2 regions of the Martelella sp. AMO21009 genome follow, and region 2 is predicted to be linked to the other one. Evidence: predicted binding sites of a transcription regulator. Region 2 holds the regulator's gene; the other holds the start of a gene.
The links. The regulator HrcA, encoded in region 2, represses chaperone genes, less so after heat shock. The targets are predictions, from matches to a motif close to GTTAGCACTCNCNNNNNGNGAGTGCTAAC.
Positions count from the first base shown of each region.

Region 1: a site for HrcA is predicted at 2,002-2,030, ahead of V6766_RS11620 (co-chaperone GroES). Genes of this name have one in related genera too.

Region 1 is NZ_JBAKFR010000008.1:69,080-76,299, reverse strand. It holds gene V6766_RS11640 (amylo-alpha-1,6-glucosidase) at 1-722, shown strand, start outside; gene V6766_RS11635 (hypothetical protein) at 912-1,133, shown strand; gene V6766_RS11630 (usg protein) at 1,199-1,447, opposite strand; gene V6766_RS11625 (hypothetical protein) at 1,493-1,846, opposite strand; gene V6766_RS11620 (co-chaperone GroES) at 2,182-2,496, shown strand; gene groL (chaperonin GroEL) at 2,551-4,179, shown strand; partial or broken gene V6766_RS11610 (transposase domain-containing protein) at 4,448-4,606, shown strand; gene V6766_RS11605 (MFS transporter) at 4,710-6,197, opposite strand; gene V6766_RS11600 (TetR/AcrR family transcriptional regulator) at 6,194-6,736, opposite strand; gene V6766_RS11595 (cation:proton antiporter domain-containing protein) at 7,006-7,220, opposite strand, start outside.
Region 2 is NZ_JBAKFR010000003.1:365,827-373,046, forward strand. It holds gene rpoN (RNA polymerase factor sigma-54) at 1-147, shown strand, start outside; gene hpf (ribosome hibernation-promoting factor, HPF/YfiA family) at 474-1,043, shown strand; gene ptsN (PTS IIA-like nitrogen regulatory protein PtsN) at 1,099-1,563, shown strand; gene grpE (nucleotide exchange factor GrpE) at 1,913-2,545, opposite strand; gene hrcA (heat-inducible transcriptional repressor HrcA) at 2,651-3,739, opposite strand; gene rph (ribonuclease PH) at 3,891-4,613, shown strand; gene V6766_RS05990 (VOC family protein) at 4,618-5,031, shown strand; gene rdgB (RdgB/HAM1 family non-canonical purine NTP pyrophosphatase) at 5,248-5,892, shown strand; gene hemW (radical SAM family heme chaperone HemW) at 5,907-7,064, shown strand; gene V6766_RS06005 (hypothetical protein) at 7,160-7,220, shown strand, end outside.

The DNA.
Region 1 (7,220 bases), on a different contig from region 2:
GTTTCGACCGAATGGCCGAGACATTGCGCATCAACTTCGACAAAGCGTTCTTTGACGAAGAGCTGCAAACCTATATCCTGGCGCTCGACGGCGAAAAGAAACCTTGCCGCGTCCGCTCGTCGAATGCCGGTCATGCGCTGTTCACGGGGATTGCTTTTCCGGAACGCGCCGAGAAGGTCGTCCGGACCCTGATGGCGCAGTCATCTTTCTGTGGCTGGGGTGTACGCACTATTGCCGCCTCCGAGGCACGCTACAATCCGATGAGCTATCACAACGGATCGGTCTGGCCGCATGATAATGCGCTGATCGCTGCCGGTTTCGTGCGGTACGGCTACCGGGCCGAGGCAGCACGCATCTTCGAAGCACTGTTTGCCGCATCGACCTACATCGATCTCAGGCGACTGCCCGAGCTCTACTGCGGCTTCGTTCGCCAGCGCGGGAAGGGGCCTACGTTCTACCCCGTCTCGTGCATCCCGCAGGCTTGGGCTGCCGCAGCACCGCTCTTCCTGCTGGCGACAGTAATCGGTCTCGGTTTCGATCCACGCGCCTGCCAATTGACGCTGAACCAGCCTGTACTGCCATCTTTCACCGATGAAGTTGTGCTTCGAAACCTGCGGCTCGGTTCGGCATCGGTGGATATCGCTTTGCGCGGTACCCAATCGAAGGTGGTCGTTGACGTTCTCGAACGAAAGGGAGAGATCAAGGTGTTGACGACCAACTGAGAGCTTTGGCAGAACCGCCGCGGCCTTGGGCTCGAAAACGCTCCCAGATTTGTGCTTGGAGGCTCGGCCCGTAAACCAAGATCAACGTTTCATGCTTTTGCGGCGGAGTTCGGCTTTAGGTCGAAAAGGCTCTCGCCGAAGAAGCCGCGCTCTGCGCCATCCTTTCCACATGAACAGGAGGAAGTGTTGATGCCGATGACACGTGAAGAAGTTGAAGCCGTTCTGGGTCCAGTCGATGACGTGCTTGTCGCCGATCTTATTTCGACCGGTGCATCAGCCGAAGAGCTCAGGGAGGCGTGGGCATGGTTCAACAGCGATGAAGCGCTGATTGGAGCCGGTCGCCCTCTTCCCGGCTCACGAATCGGCGAATTGATCGACATGCTTGACGAAAGGGAAGATGACGGCGCCTGAGTGGCGACCGTTGCGTCTACCAGGCCAAGTCGCCGCGGCACGGGTCGCCGCGGCGATCTTCTTGTTCATTGGATCGAAATGACCCCGTCTACAGCTACCCAGTCCGACGGTTCAATCAGATGGTTGTGGGCAACTCGCACCGAATGGAGCGGTCCTTGCAGCGTTTCTGACCAGAAATCCAGGAAAGCGCAGAGTTCCGGAAAGTGCGGCGCCAGATCATAATCTTGCCAGACATAGAGTTGCAAAAGGCCGGGATGGTCTGGCATCCGATAATGGATCTCCGCCGTCGTCAGACCATATCCTTCCATCTGCATCAGGAATTCCCGGCTGACTTTCGAAATCACTTTATTCCATCCTCTTTAGACATGCATGTCTACGCCATGCTTTTTGTCGTCTCTGGCGCCCTGCAGTCGAGCCACGCACGGTCGTGGCTGTGCGTCCAGCCGCTGCAGCGCCTCCATAATGACGTCAAATGGGATTGGCTCAGGTGAGCCGGGTCGCTGTCGGAGCGCCGGGTTTGACTCGATAGCACAGGCATCGGAAACCCACGCCGCCAGAATCGCTCGTTTCTCATCCCGATGCAGTATCCGGCTTTTTAACACCTCGTTGGGATGAGAAAAATACTGCGCCGGTGACAACAACCGATCAAGATCCGGGTCTGTTGCGGACTGCAGCGATGACGGAATGCCCGTCAATTGCTTTCGCTTTTCCATCGATATTCTCCATCCAACATAACATTCTCACAAATATCAGTGACGGATTTGCGGAGCACATACCCCGCCGGAGAAGTGATTTTGGTATTTTCTTGAGGTGATTCAAGACAGAGCGACACTCGTCGGAACAAGAAATATTGTCAGAATTTCAGGGCCGTAGCACTTCGTGCCTCAGAGTGCTAATTTTTTTAACTCACCCTCTTGAAAAGATAAATTGGTGAACCCAGCTCATTTTCCGCGCATCGCCGAAAGGGATGCGCAAGCCCCGCTCCGGACCAACCGGTTTGGAGCGGAGGAACCTCTCTTTAAATCTGTTTGTCCTGAAGGAGAACGATATGACGTTCCGTCCACTACATGACCGCATTCTAGTCCGCCGCATTGAGGCCGAAGAAAAGACCAGGGGCGGCATCATCATTCCCGACACCGCCAAGGAAAAGCCGCAGGAGGGCGAGGTCATCGCCGTCGGCCCCGGCGCCCGCAACGAGGCTGGCAAGATCCAGGCACTCGACGTCAAGCTAGGTGATCGCATCCTGTTCGGCAAATGGTCCGGCACCGAGATCAAGATCAACGGCGAAGACCTGCTGATCATGAAGGAAAGCGATGTCATGGGCATCATTGAAGCCCAGGCGGAGCAAAGACAGGCCGCCTGAGCCATCCACCCTACGTTCATCAGTCAGATAGCTGCCTATTGAGGAGTTAAAGAAATGGCTGCGAAAGAAGTCAAGTTTCACACCGATGCCCGTGAACGCATGCTGCGTGGGGTCGATGTGTTGGCCAATGCGGTGAAGGTCACGCTTGGTCCGAAGGGCCGCAATGTTGTGATCGACAAGTCCTTCGGTGCTCCGCGCATCACCAAGGACGGTGTTTCGGTCGCCAAGGAAATCGAGCTGGAAGATAAGTTCGAAAACATGGGCGCGCAGATGCTGCGTGAAGTGGCGTCAAAGACCAATGATCTGGCCGGCGATGGTACGACCACCGCGACCGTGCTTGCTCAGGCGATCGTCAAGGAGGGCGCCAAGGCTGTCGCTTCCGGCTTGAACCCGATGGACCTGAAACGCGGCATTGATCTCGCCGTCGACGCCGTCGTCAAGGAACTCAAGGATAACGCCCGCAAGATCACCAGCAATTCCGAGATCGCGCAGGTCGGCACCATCTCCGCCAATGGCGATTCCGAGATTGGCCGCTATCTCGCCGAAGCGATGGAGAAGGTAGGCAACGAAGGTGTCATCACCGTCGAGGAAGCCAAGACCGCCGAAACCGAACTCGAAGTCGTCGAAGGCATGCAGTTCGATCGCGGGTACCTCAGCCCCTATTTCGTAACAAACCAGGACAAGATGCGGGTCGAACTCGAAGACCCCTATATCCTCATTCATGAGAAGAAGCTCTCCAACCTGCAGGCGATGCTCCCGGTTCTCGAAGCCGTCGTCCAGTCCGGCAAGCCGCTCCTCATTATCGCTGAAGACGTCGAAGGCGAAGCGCTTGCAACGCTCGTCGTCAACAAGCTGCGTGGAGGCTTGAAGATCGCTGCCGTGAAGGCTCCGGGTTTCGGCGATCGCCGCAAGGCCATGCTCGAAGACATCGCTATCCTTACCGGTGGCACCGTCATTTCCGAAGACCTCGGCATCAAGCTTGAAAATGTCACGCTCGAAATGCTCGGTCGGGCCAAGAAGGTCGCGATCGAGAAGGAGAACACGACCATCATTGACGGCGTCGGCCAGAAGTCCGACATCGAAGGCCGCGTTGCCCAGATCAGGGCGCAGATCGAGGAAACCACGTCCGACTACGACCGCGAAAAGCTGCAGGAACGTCTTGCCAAGCTCGCCGGCGGCGTTGCCGTCATCCGCGTGGGCGGCTCGACCGAGGTCGAAGTGAAGGAGAAGAAGGACCGCGTCGACGATGCGCTGCATGCTACCCGCGCCGCCGTCGAGGAAGGCATCCTGCCGGGCGGTGGTGTTGCGCTGCTGCGTGCTGTCAGGGCTCTCGACAATCTCAGTACGGCCAATCAGGACCAGAAGGTCGGCGTCGAGATCGTCCGCCGCGCGATCGAGGCTCCTGTCCGTCAGATCGCCGAGAACGCCGGCGCTGAAGGGTCTGTCATTGTCGGAAAACTGCGGGAGAAAAGCGAGTTCTCCTACGGCTGGAACGCCCAGACAGGCGAGTATGGCGATCTCTACGCGCAGGGCGTCATCGATCCGGCCAAGGTCGTCCGCACCGCGCTTCAGGATGCCGCTTCGGTGGCCGGCCTTCTGGTCACGACGGAAGCCATGATCGCCGAAAAACCCAAGAAGGAGAAGGCTCCGGCTCTGCCCGCCGGCGCCGGCATGGACTTCTAAGGCGATCATGGGTGGCCCGTCGCACCTGCAAGAGGCGGGCCACCTCACATCGTTCGGCTAGGTTCCGTCGGTCAAAATCAATGGAGCCACACTTTGATAAAGGAAGCGTCAACGCTTCGCCACCACTGGAGACCGCGGTACCATCAGCACCACTCAGCTGCTTCATTCTGCGATAACGTTACGAACATCCTGACATCCCACACGCAACAATCGGTAGCTGATCATTGCTCACAGCGCAGCGAACGGCAGGCCGGAGCCTATTCCTTCTCCGCTTGCGATGCGTTGGAAATTAATAGCCCCTGAGGACAACAGGGCGAGCGCTCCAATGGACATCGCCTCGCTTATCGAGACATGTAAGCTGAATGGCGTTGATCCGCAGGCTTATCTGACCAAGGCGCTCACCGCCATCGTGAACAGCTGCAAGTAGAGCCGGATCGACGAGTTGATGCCGCGGAATTATTCGAGTCCGCAAACGGCCAAAGTCTGAGCGGTCTATCCGAGAGGGCTTCCCGCTCTTCGTATTTTTGCGATCAGGCCACGTTCTTTCTGTCATAAAGAACCATCATGATAAACAAGGCGATTACCAATACCGAGCTGCCTATCATCACTGTGGACACGCCATCTATGAAGGCGGCCTTACCCGCTTCGATGACCTGGCTTCCAAGATTGCCACCAAGCTTTGCGGCGGCGGTCAGGGTCTGGTCGAGACTGTCCCATGCGCTGGGAGCAAGCCCTACTTCGGACGGAGGTGCAAACGATTGGGCGTAAATAGAGGCGATGACACTTCCCATGACGGCAACGCCGAGTGTCCCGCCCAACTCGTAGGAAATGCCTTCCAAGGCACCAGCCATCCCCGCTTTTTCTTCAGGAGCATTAATCATGATCGAGGTGGAGCCAACCGACATGATGCCGCCCAACCCGAACCCGGCGACAGTCAGGGTGGCCACCTGCCACAGCAGTGGTGTGGCACTGTTAGTCAGTGTGAATAGGGTGAGCCCAATCGCGGCCAATCCTAGCGTCAAGGCAAGCATGCGCGAGATCCCCACGCGGAACAGAACGGCTCCCAGGGTTGGACCTGCGATAAATGAACCCGCCGCTATCGGCAGAACGTAAAGGCCTGCCTGCAAGGGTGTGAAGTCGTCCACAAGCTGGAGTTTCTGGCTGAGAACGTATTGAAGACCTATCATTACGAAGCTTGCGAACAGCGCTCCGGCCGCTCCGATAGAGAACCCGGCATTACGAAACAGCGTAAAGTCGATTAGTGTCGATGAGAGAACGCGCTGGCGGCGAATAAACCACCAAAAGAATGTCACGCCGCACACGAAAGCGGCGGCCACCTCGTCCCAATGAATATCCGCCTTTAAGATGCCCTTGAGAGCGTAGAGGAGCGCGACAAGGCTTGCCGTCAGCACCGCCGAGGTGGGGGCGTCCCAATGGCGGTCTGGATTGCCCGCAAGCGCGGGTATATTGGCGAAGGTTAACACCAGCGTTACAATGACCACGGGTACGTTGATGAGGAACACCGATCCCCACCAGAAGTGCTCCAGCAAGAAGCCGCCGAGGATAGGCCCAAGCGCGGCGGCTCCGGCGGAGACCGATCCCCATATGCCAATGGCTACTGCTCGCTGGTGGTTTTGTGTAAACACCACTCGGATGATCGAGATCGTAGCAGGGAGCATGACCGCTGCGCCAATGGCAAGCACCGCTCTCGACGCAATCAGTGCCCCGGGGGTGGGCGCAAAGGCGGCAAATGTCGAGGCTGTGCCGAACACTGCTAGTCCGACGACAAACATCCTGCGATGCCCAATCCTGTCGGAAAGGGTGCCGCATCCGGGTAAAAGCCCCGCCATCACCAGTGAATAGGCATTGACCATCCAGAGCTTTTCGGCGGTCGTAGCTCCGAGTTCATGGGCCAGCACCGGTAGGGCCACATTTAGCACCGTCATGTCTACACCGATCAGCAATAGGCCGGTGGAGACGATGGCAAGAATGAGCCACGGATTTTTGTCAGTTATCATGCAGAAAGTCTCGTCATCTCGATAAGGCGGTGCCGGAAGCTTTCGGCGTCATGGGGGGCAACTCCGAACATGTGCCCTAGCCATATGCCATCGGCAGCGAACCGTGCATTCTCAAGCGGTAGGTCGTATTCTCCTGACCTTGCTAGCTGTGCATTGAACCAGGTACCCCACATTTGCCGGAGCTGTGGATCGGTAAGGGTCGCCATCCATAGCGGCCCCCATTGAGCATCCGCGCCCACTTCGAATACCGACAGCACATAGGCACGGGTAAACCGACCGTACGGCTCCGGGTCGGCGGCCATGCGGGCATCAAGGTCGGCACCAAACTCGTCGAGCATGTGTTCGAACACGGCATCAATCAGTGCCTGTTTACTGGGAAAATGATGAAACAGACCGCCCTTCGTCACCCCCGCGTCGGTCGCTACGGCATCGACGCCAACGCTACCGAGGCCATTCTCAAGCGCAAGTTTTCGGGCGCTCTGGATTAGCTGCATTCTCACGAGTTCAGGATTTTTCTTGCGGCGGTGAGCATTGGTCATGAAAGAAACATACCGGTAGGTATTTTTCTTTTCAACCGTTTTTTTCGAGCGAGATACGCTTCAACCTCTATCAGGCATAATCGCGATCCGTAACGTGCTCATAGCTGTGGCAATCACAAAGCCCACCCTGTCAACGTGGCTGGAATAAGGCTTACTAGCTGGAAGCCCCTGCGAAGAATTCGTCGGAAACCGACTTTGGGGTTTCCTCCCATCAGACGCCCAAGAATTATCACGCGAAGCAGACAGGTGCTTGGTGTGCGTTGATCGCTTTACGCTGCGCGACGAACCACAACCGCTCCAATCAGCATACTCAGCCCCAATGCGAGGAATAGAGGGTCGGCAACGTTCGTTTGCAACAGGCCGGAGGCAGTCATGACAGAAATGAGCATCAAGCTGAATTCGCCGCCGTGGGCTAGGATGACACCCGCGCGAAGGGCAGTTTCGAGATTTTCTCCGAACATGCGGGTCAGGGCAACAACAAGCG
Region 2 (7,220 bases):
GACGACGATATCGCCGCGGTACTCAAGGAGGACGGGATCACGCTCGCCCGGCGGACGGTCGCCAAATACCGCGAGGCGATGAACATCCCCTCCTCCGTGCAGCGTCGAAGGGAAAAGCGGGCGCTTGCCCGCGTTGCGGCCGGCTGAACCGATTAGAGCGGACAAACAAGGCCCGCATTGACTTCGCGGTCCATGAACGATAGAGCATCCGCCGCAAAGGGTGCGAACCGACACATGAATGGTTTCGTGACCGGAAGCCGGCGCCGGAAAAGGCGAGCCCAACGGACGGACGGCACGAAAAACGCGGAACGAATTGCAGATTTCCCGCTGGCAAACGGCTGAAAAAAGCCCAAATAGATATTGATGACCGTTTGTCATCGCACTGCCAATCGGGCCAATCATCCGACCCTCTTGGAGGAGTTCGCGGCTTGGCCTAAAGTGGCTCGTGGAAACACAAGAAGAAGGGCATAACCATGAGTGTTCGCGTCTCGGGCAAACAAATGGAAGTCGGCGAGGCTTTCCGCGAAAAAATCGAGGATTACATCGAGGAAGCGGTCACGAAATATTTCGACGGCGGCTATTCCAGCCAGGTGACCGTTGAAAAGGCCGGCGGCGGCTTCGAGGCCGATTGCAAGGTCCATCTCGACAGTGGCGCCGTGCTGCACGCAGCCGGCAAGGCGCACGATCCCCAGGCCGCGTTCGAGGCTGCCTTCGAGCGGATCGCCAAGCGTCTGCGTCGCTATAAGCGCAAGCTCAAGGATCACCACAACGGCCATGCCGGCTCCGCCGAATTCGCCTATTCGGTAATGGATACGCCGCCCGAGGATGACGGAGAAATCCCGGAAGACTACGCGCCGGCGATCGTCGCCGAGGCCAAGGCCGAGGTGCGCACCATGGCCGTCGCCACCGCCGTCATGGCGCTCGACATGACCGACAAGCCGCTGATGTTGTTCCGCAACCCGGACAACAAGACGCTGAACATCGTGTATCGCCGCCCGGATGGCAATATCGGCTGGATCGACACAGCCGGCATTCAGGGCTGACCTTCAACAGGCGGACGCCGCAAGGCGTCCGCTTCTCACGCCAGGATACCAGGACATGGCACTCGACGACCTGCTGAAACAGGAAGCGATCATCCCCGCCCTCAAGGCCAATTCCAAGAAGCAATTGCTGCAGGAACTCGCCGCCCGGGCGGAAGCCGTGACCGGGATACCGGAGCGTGAAATCTTCGACGTGGTGCTGCAGCGCGAGCGTCTGGGGTCCACCGGCGTCGGCAACGGCATCGCCATTCCCCACGGCAAGCTGCCGAAGCTCGACCACATCGCGGGCGTGTTCGCCAGGCTTCAGCATCCCGTGAATTTCGACGCGCTCGACGATCAGCCCGTCGACCTCGCCTTTCTGCTGCTGGCCCCGGAAGGTGCCGGCGCGGACCATCTGAAAGCGCTCTCACGCGTCGCCCGCCTCTTGCGCGACCAGGAGCTGACCCGCAAACTGCGCGCTTCAGACAGCGACAGCGCGATCTATGCGTTTTTGAATTCGGACCCGGATTCCTCGGCGGCGTGAGGGTTTTTGCCCTCATTTTCTGGCAGCCTCCCCCCAATAACATGCGTCATGCTCGGGCTTGACCCGAGCATCTAACCACATCTGTCGCGAGAGAAGTGAGCGGATTTTCGCCAGCTATCGCAACAACACGCCGACATCCTAAGACGCCAGTCGAGTTGCTTGGATCCTCGGGTCAAGCCCGAGGATGACGCCCGTAAAAGGGAAAGGTTTTGGCAACTGAGGACAGGCGCTTTGTCTTGGCCCCAACGATCATGATAGCGCGCCGGTCGCATCGCCCCGGGTCCCGGCTCAAGGCCGGGATCACGATGCAGCGTTAGTGAGCCGCGCGAAGCCCGCCGCGCCGGCGCAATCACTCGTCCTTCGGCGCTTCGTCGGTCGGCTGGGCGGCTTCCGGCTTCGGTCCGCCCTTGGAGACGCCGACCATGGCCGGGCGCAGGACGCGCTCGCCGATCATGTAGCCGGCCTGCACCACCTGAACCACCGTGTTGGACGGGATTTCCGGGTTCGGAACCTCGAACATCGCCTGATGGATATTGGGGTCAAAGCGCGCGCCCTCGGCCTCGATCTTCTTCACGCCGTGGCGTTCGAGGCCCGAGAGCATCGAGCGTTCGGTCATTTCGACGCCCTCGATGAAGCCCTTGATCTCCTCGGTGCGCTTGTCTTCCGGGATGGCGTCCAGCGCGCGGCGCAGATTGTCGGAAACGCCGAGCATGTCGCGGGCGAACGCGGTCACGGCATAGGCCTTGGCGTCCTTGACGTCGCGGGCGGTGCGGCGGCGCAGGTTTTCCATTTCGGCGGCAAGGCGCAGAAGCTGGTCGCGCTGCTTTTCGTTCTCGGCCTTCAGGATCTCAAGCGGATCGGGCTCGGGCTGAGCCTCCTCGGCGATATCTTCGGCGGCTGCTGCATCCATCTCGGCTTCGAGATCGAGCACCGTTTCCTTGATTTGTTCGTCAGTTCCGTTTTTCTTGGTCTCGTCGGTCATGACGTCTCCGCAGATTTCATTCCAGTGGTGAATTTCTTGAGCCCCGATATCGAGGTTCAGCCTTGAAAAATCAAGGTCTGATATGGGGCGATACTGTTTGAAGCCTCAGCGCGTGCCGGAAAGCCGCGATAGCAGATGAGCGGTGTAATCCACCATCGGCACCACCCGGGCATAATTCAGCCGGGTCGGCCCGATAACGCCGACGGCGCCGACGACCTGATTGTCGCTGTCACGGTAAGGCGCGACCACCAGCGAGGAGCCGGACAGCGAAAACAGCTTGTTTTCCGAGCCGATGAAAATCCGCACACCCGAACCGCTTTCGGCGAGATTGATCAGTTCGATCAGGCTATCCTTCTTTTCGAGATCATCGAACAGCATGCGCAGCCGGTCGATATCGGCGGCATCGGCCACCCCTTCCAGCAAGTTGGCGCGTCCGCGCACGATCAGCCGCCCGGGATTGCCATCCTCGGCGCTGCCGGACCAGACGGCGAGCCCGCGCCCCACGAGATCCTGCGACAACTGGTCCAATTCATGGCGCACCCGGTCCTTCAGCCGTGTCAGCACCGACTTCAGCTCGGGCAGGGTCTGGCCGTTCAGATGAGCGTTGAGAAAATTCGCGGCCGCCGTCAGCTGCGACGAGGTGGTGCCGGCGGGAAGATCAATGATCCGGTTTTCGACCTGATTGTGCTCGCCGACCAGCACGGCCAGCGCCTTGGTCGGCTCCAGCCGGATGAACTCGACATGTTTGAGCACGGTGTCGCTTTTGGAGGTCATCACCAGGCCTGCCCCGCGCGACATGCCGGAGAGCATCTGGCTCGCTTCGTCCAAGAGCGTTTCCACTGGCTGACCGCTGCCAATGCCGCCCATCTGGCGCTCGATCTCGGCACGCTCGCTGTCCCCTAGGTCGCCGATCTGCATATAGGCGTCGACGAAGAAGCGCAGGCCGCTTTCGGTCGGCAGCCGTCCGGCGCTGATATGCGGGGCATAGATCAGGCCGAGTTCCTCAAGATCGCTCATGACATTGCGCACCGACGCCGGCGACAGCGACATCGGCAGAAGCCGCGACAGATTGCGCGAGCCGAGCGGCTCGCCGCTTTCCAGATAGGTCTCGACAATGCGCCGAAACACCTCGCGCGATCGGTCGTCGAGCGAGATGGCGGGCATGTCGGCCTTGATATTGCGTTTCGTGGTCATCCAAGCTTTGCCGGAACATGAAATGGTTTCCCGCCTAATATAGTGCGAAGGCATCGCCGCGCAATTGACCCGCGCCGGCGAGGCGTTTTTCTTTGCAAAAGCGGGCGCATGCTCGTAGAACGCGGCCAAAAGCAACCGGAAGGACCTCCCCATGCGGCCATCAGGCAGACAACTTACCCAGATGCGCAACGTCTCGTTCGAGCGCGGCTTCTCCAAGCACGCCGAAGGCTCCTGCCTGGTGAAGTTCGGCGACACCCACGTGCTGTGCACCGCCTCGCTGGAAGAGCGCGTGCCGCCGTGGCTGCGCAATGGCGGCAAGGGCTGGGTGACGGCCGAATACGGCATGCTGCCGCGCGCCACCGGCGAGCGCATGCGCCGCGAGGCGTCTGCCGGCAAGCAGGGCGGACGTACGCTGGAAATCCAGCGCCTGATCGGCCGCTCGCTGCGCGCGGTCGTCGATCTCGAAGCGCTAGGCGAACGCCAGATCAGCGTCGACTGCGACGTGATCCAGGCCGATGGCGGCACCCGCACGGCCTCGATCACCGGCGCATGGATCGCGCTTCACGATTGCCTGAAGTGGATGGAAGCGCGCAGCATGGTGAAGACCGGCAAGGTGCTGAAAGACCATGTCGCGGCGATCTCCTGCGGTATCTTCGCCGACCAGCCGGTGATCGACCTCGACTATCTCGAAGATTCGTCCGCCGAAACCGACGCCAATTTCGTGATGACCGGCACCGGCGGCATCGTCGAGATCCAGGGCACGGCGGAAGGCAAGCCGTTCAGCCAGGACGAGTTCCTGACGCTGCTGGACCTTGCCAGGAACGGCATCGCCGAACTCGTCGACCTCCAGAAGAAGACCGTCGAGAGCGCATAACGCCATGGAAAGCCCGATCGCCGCCATTCTGGAAACAGCACTCTATGTCGACGATCTCGACGCCGCCGAGGCATTTTATGGCGACGTTCTGGGTTTGGAGAAGATTTCCCGCGCCGGCGACCGGCATATCTTCTTCCGCTGCGGACCGGGCGTTCTGCTGATCTTCAATCCGGACGAAACCGAAAAGCCCGCGGCGCCGGACGCCCTGCCCGTTCCCGCCCATGGCGGTCGCGGTCCGGGCCATGTCTGCTTCCGGCTGAAGGACGACGATTTCACCGCGATGCTCGATCGTCTGAATGAAAACGGCATCGCCATCGAAAGCGATCTCCGCTGGCCGAACGGCGCCCGCTCGATCTATTTCCGCGACCCCGCCGGCAACAGCCTGGAATGCGCCGAGGGCAAGCTCTGGGGGCTGTGATGGCAAGGACTGTCCGCCTCCCTTCAATCTCTCCCCTTGAGGGAGAGATGCCCCGACAGGGGCAGAGAGGGGTGAAACCTATCCGAGAGCACAGCGCTTGCGGCTTATGCCCATTACCCCTCTCTGTCGCTTTCGCGACATCTCCCCCTCAAGGGGGGAGATTGGTTGGGGGCTATGCGGCGTACTCAAACCTCACTTCGTTCATCAGGACCTGACATGCGCAAACTCGATATCAAGACCATCGTCGTCGCCAGCCACAATGCCGGCAAGATCGCGGAGATCGCGGACCTGATCGGCCCGCTCGGTTTTTCGGCGAAATCGGCCGCTGAACTGAGCTTCGACGTGCCCGAGGAAACCGGCACGACGTTTGAGGAAAACGCCGCGATCAAGGCGCTGGCCTCGGCCCGCAAGTCTGGCCTGCCCGCGCTTGCCGATGATTCAGGCATCGCCGTCGACGCGCTCGATGGCGCGCCCGGCGTCTACACCGCCGACTGGGCGGAAACGGAAGACGGCAGCCGCGATTTCGGCATGGCGATGGAGAAGGTCGAAAAACTGCTTGTCGAAAAGGGCGCGACCACGCCCGAGCAGCGCACCGCCCGCTTCGTCTGCGTGCTCTGCCTCGCCTGGCCCGACGGCCACACCGAAACGTTCAGGGGCGAGGTCGAGGGCACGCTGGTCTGGCCGCCGCGCGGCGACAAGGGCCACGGCTACGACCCGGTCTTCATGCCGGCCGGCCATGACAGGACCTTCGGCGAAATGGAGCCCGACGAGAAGACCCATGGCGGGCCTGAGGATGGCGGCGCGCTGTCGCACCGCGCCCGCGCCTTCCGCCTGTTCGTGGAAAAGGGGCTGGCAAGCTGAGCGAACCGCAAACCATGGCCCGCGACGATGGCGAACCGGGCTTCGGCGTCTATCTGCACTGGCCGTTCTGCGCGGCCAAATGCCCCTATTGCGACTTCAACAGCCATGTCCGCCACCAGCCTGTCGACCAGAAGCGCTTCATGGCCGCCTTCGCCCGCGAGATCGATCATATGCGCGCCCTTTCCGGCCCGCGTGCGGTCACCAGCATCTTCATCGGCGGCGGTACGCCCTCGCTGATGGCACCGGAAACACTTGGCGGTATTCTCGATGCGGTCGCGAAGGCATGGCACGTGCCGGACGGGATCGAGATCACGCTGGAGGCCAACCCCTCAAGCGTGGAGGCGACCCGTTTCCGCGGCTATCGCGCCGCAGGCGTCAACCGTGTTTCCATGGGCGTGCAGGCGCTGGATGACAAGCAATTGCGGTTTCTCGGGCGGCTGCACAATGTCGAGCAGGCTCTGGGCGCAATCGGGCTTGCCCGCGAAATCTTCCCGCGCATGTCGTTCGACCTGATCTATGCGAGGCCCGGCCAGACCATTGATGACTGGGTGGCGGAGCTCAACCGCGCGATTGATCTCGCCGCCGATCACCTGTCGCTCTACCAGCTCACCATCGAGGAAGGCACGGCCTTTTACGCGCTGCACAAGGCCGGCAAGCTTACCGTGCCGGATGAGGACCACGCCGCTGAACTCTATGAAATCACGCAAAGTGTAACGGCGGAACGCGGCCTGCCGGCCTACGAGGTTTCCAACCACGCCCGGCCCGGAGCGGAAAGCCGGCATAACCTCACCTACTGGCGCTATGGCGACTATGCCGGCATCGGCCCCGGCGCGCATGGCAGGCTTGCGACAACCGAAGGCAAGATCGCCACGGCCGCCGAACGTCACCCGGAAACCTGGCTCTCGATGGTTGAGGAAGCAGGCCACGGCATGAGCGAGCAGACCACGCTCACCGGCGAGGAACAGGCCGACGAACTGCTGCTGATGGGGCTGCGCGTCAGGGAGGGTGTCGACCTTTCGCGCTGGTCGTCGCTTTCCGGCAGGCCGGTCGATGCCGAGCGCGAGGCGTTTGTGATTGACCTCGGCCTTGTCGAACGCATCGGCAACCACAGGCTGCGGGCAACGCCCGCCGGCATGCTGGTCTTGAACCGTGTGGTTGCAGAGCTATCCTGATCGACAATCATCGCTGAACATGAGATATCGGGAACCGGGTTGCAGCGCCCGCGTTTCTTAAGCGTTGAGCGCCCGCATCAAAAGGGAGATCGAGAATGGCAAGCGCGTCCTATACCCACCGCAAGATCCGCGACCGGCTGAGTGCGGCGGTCTGCA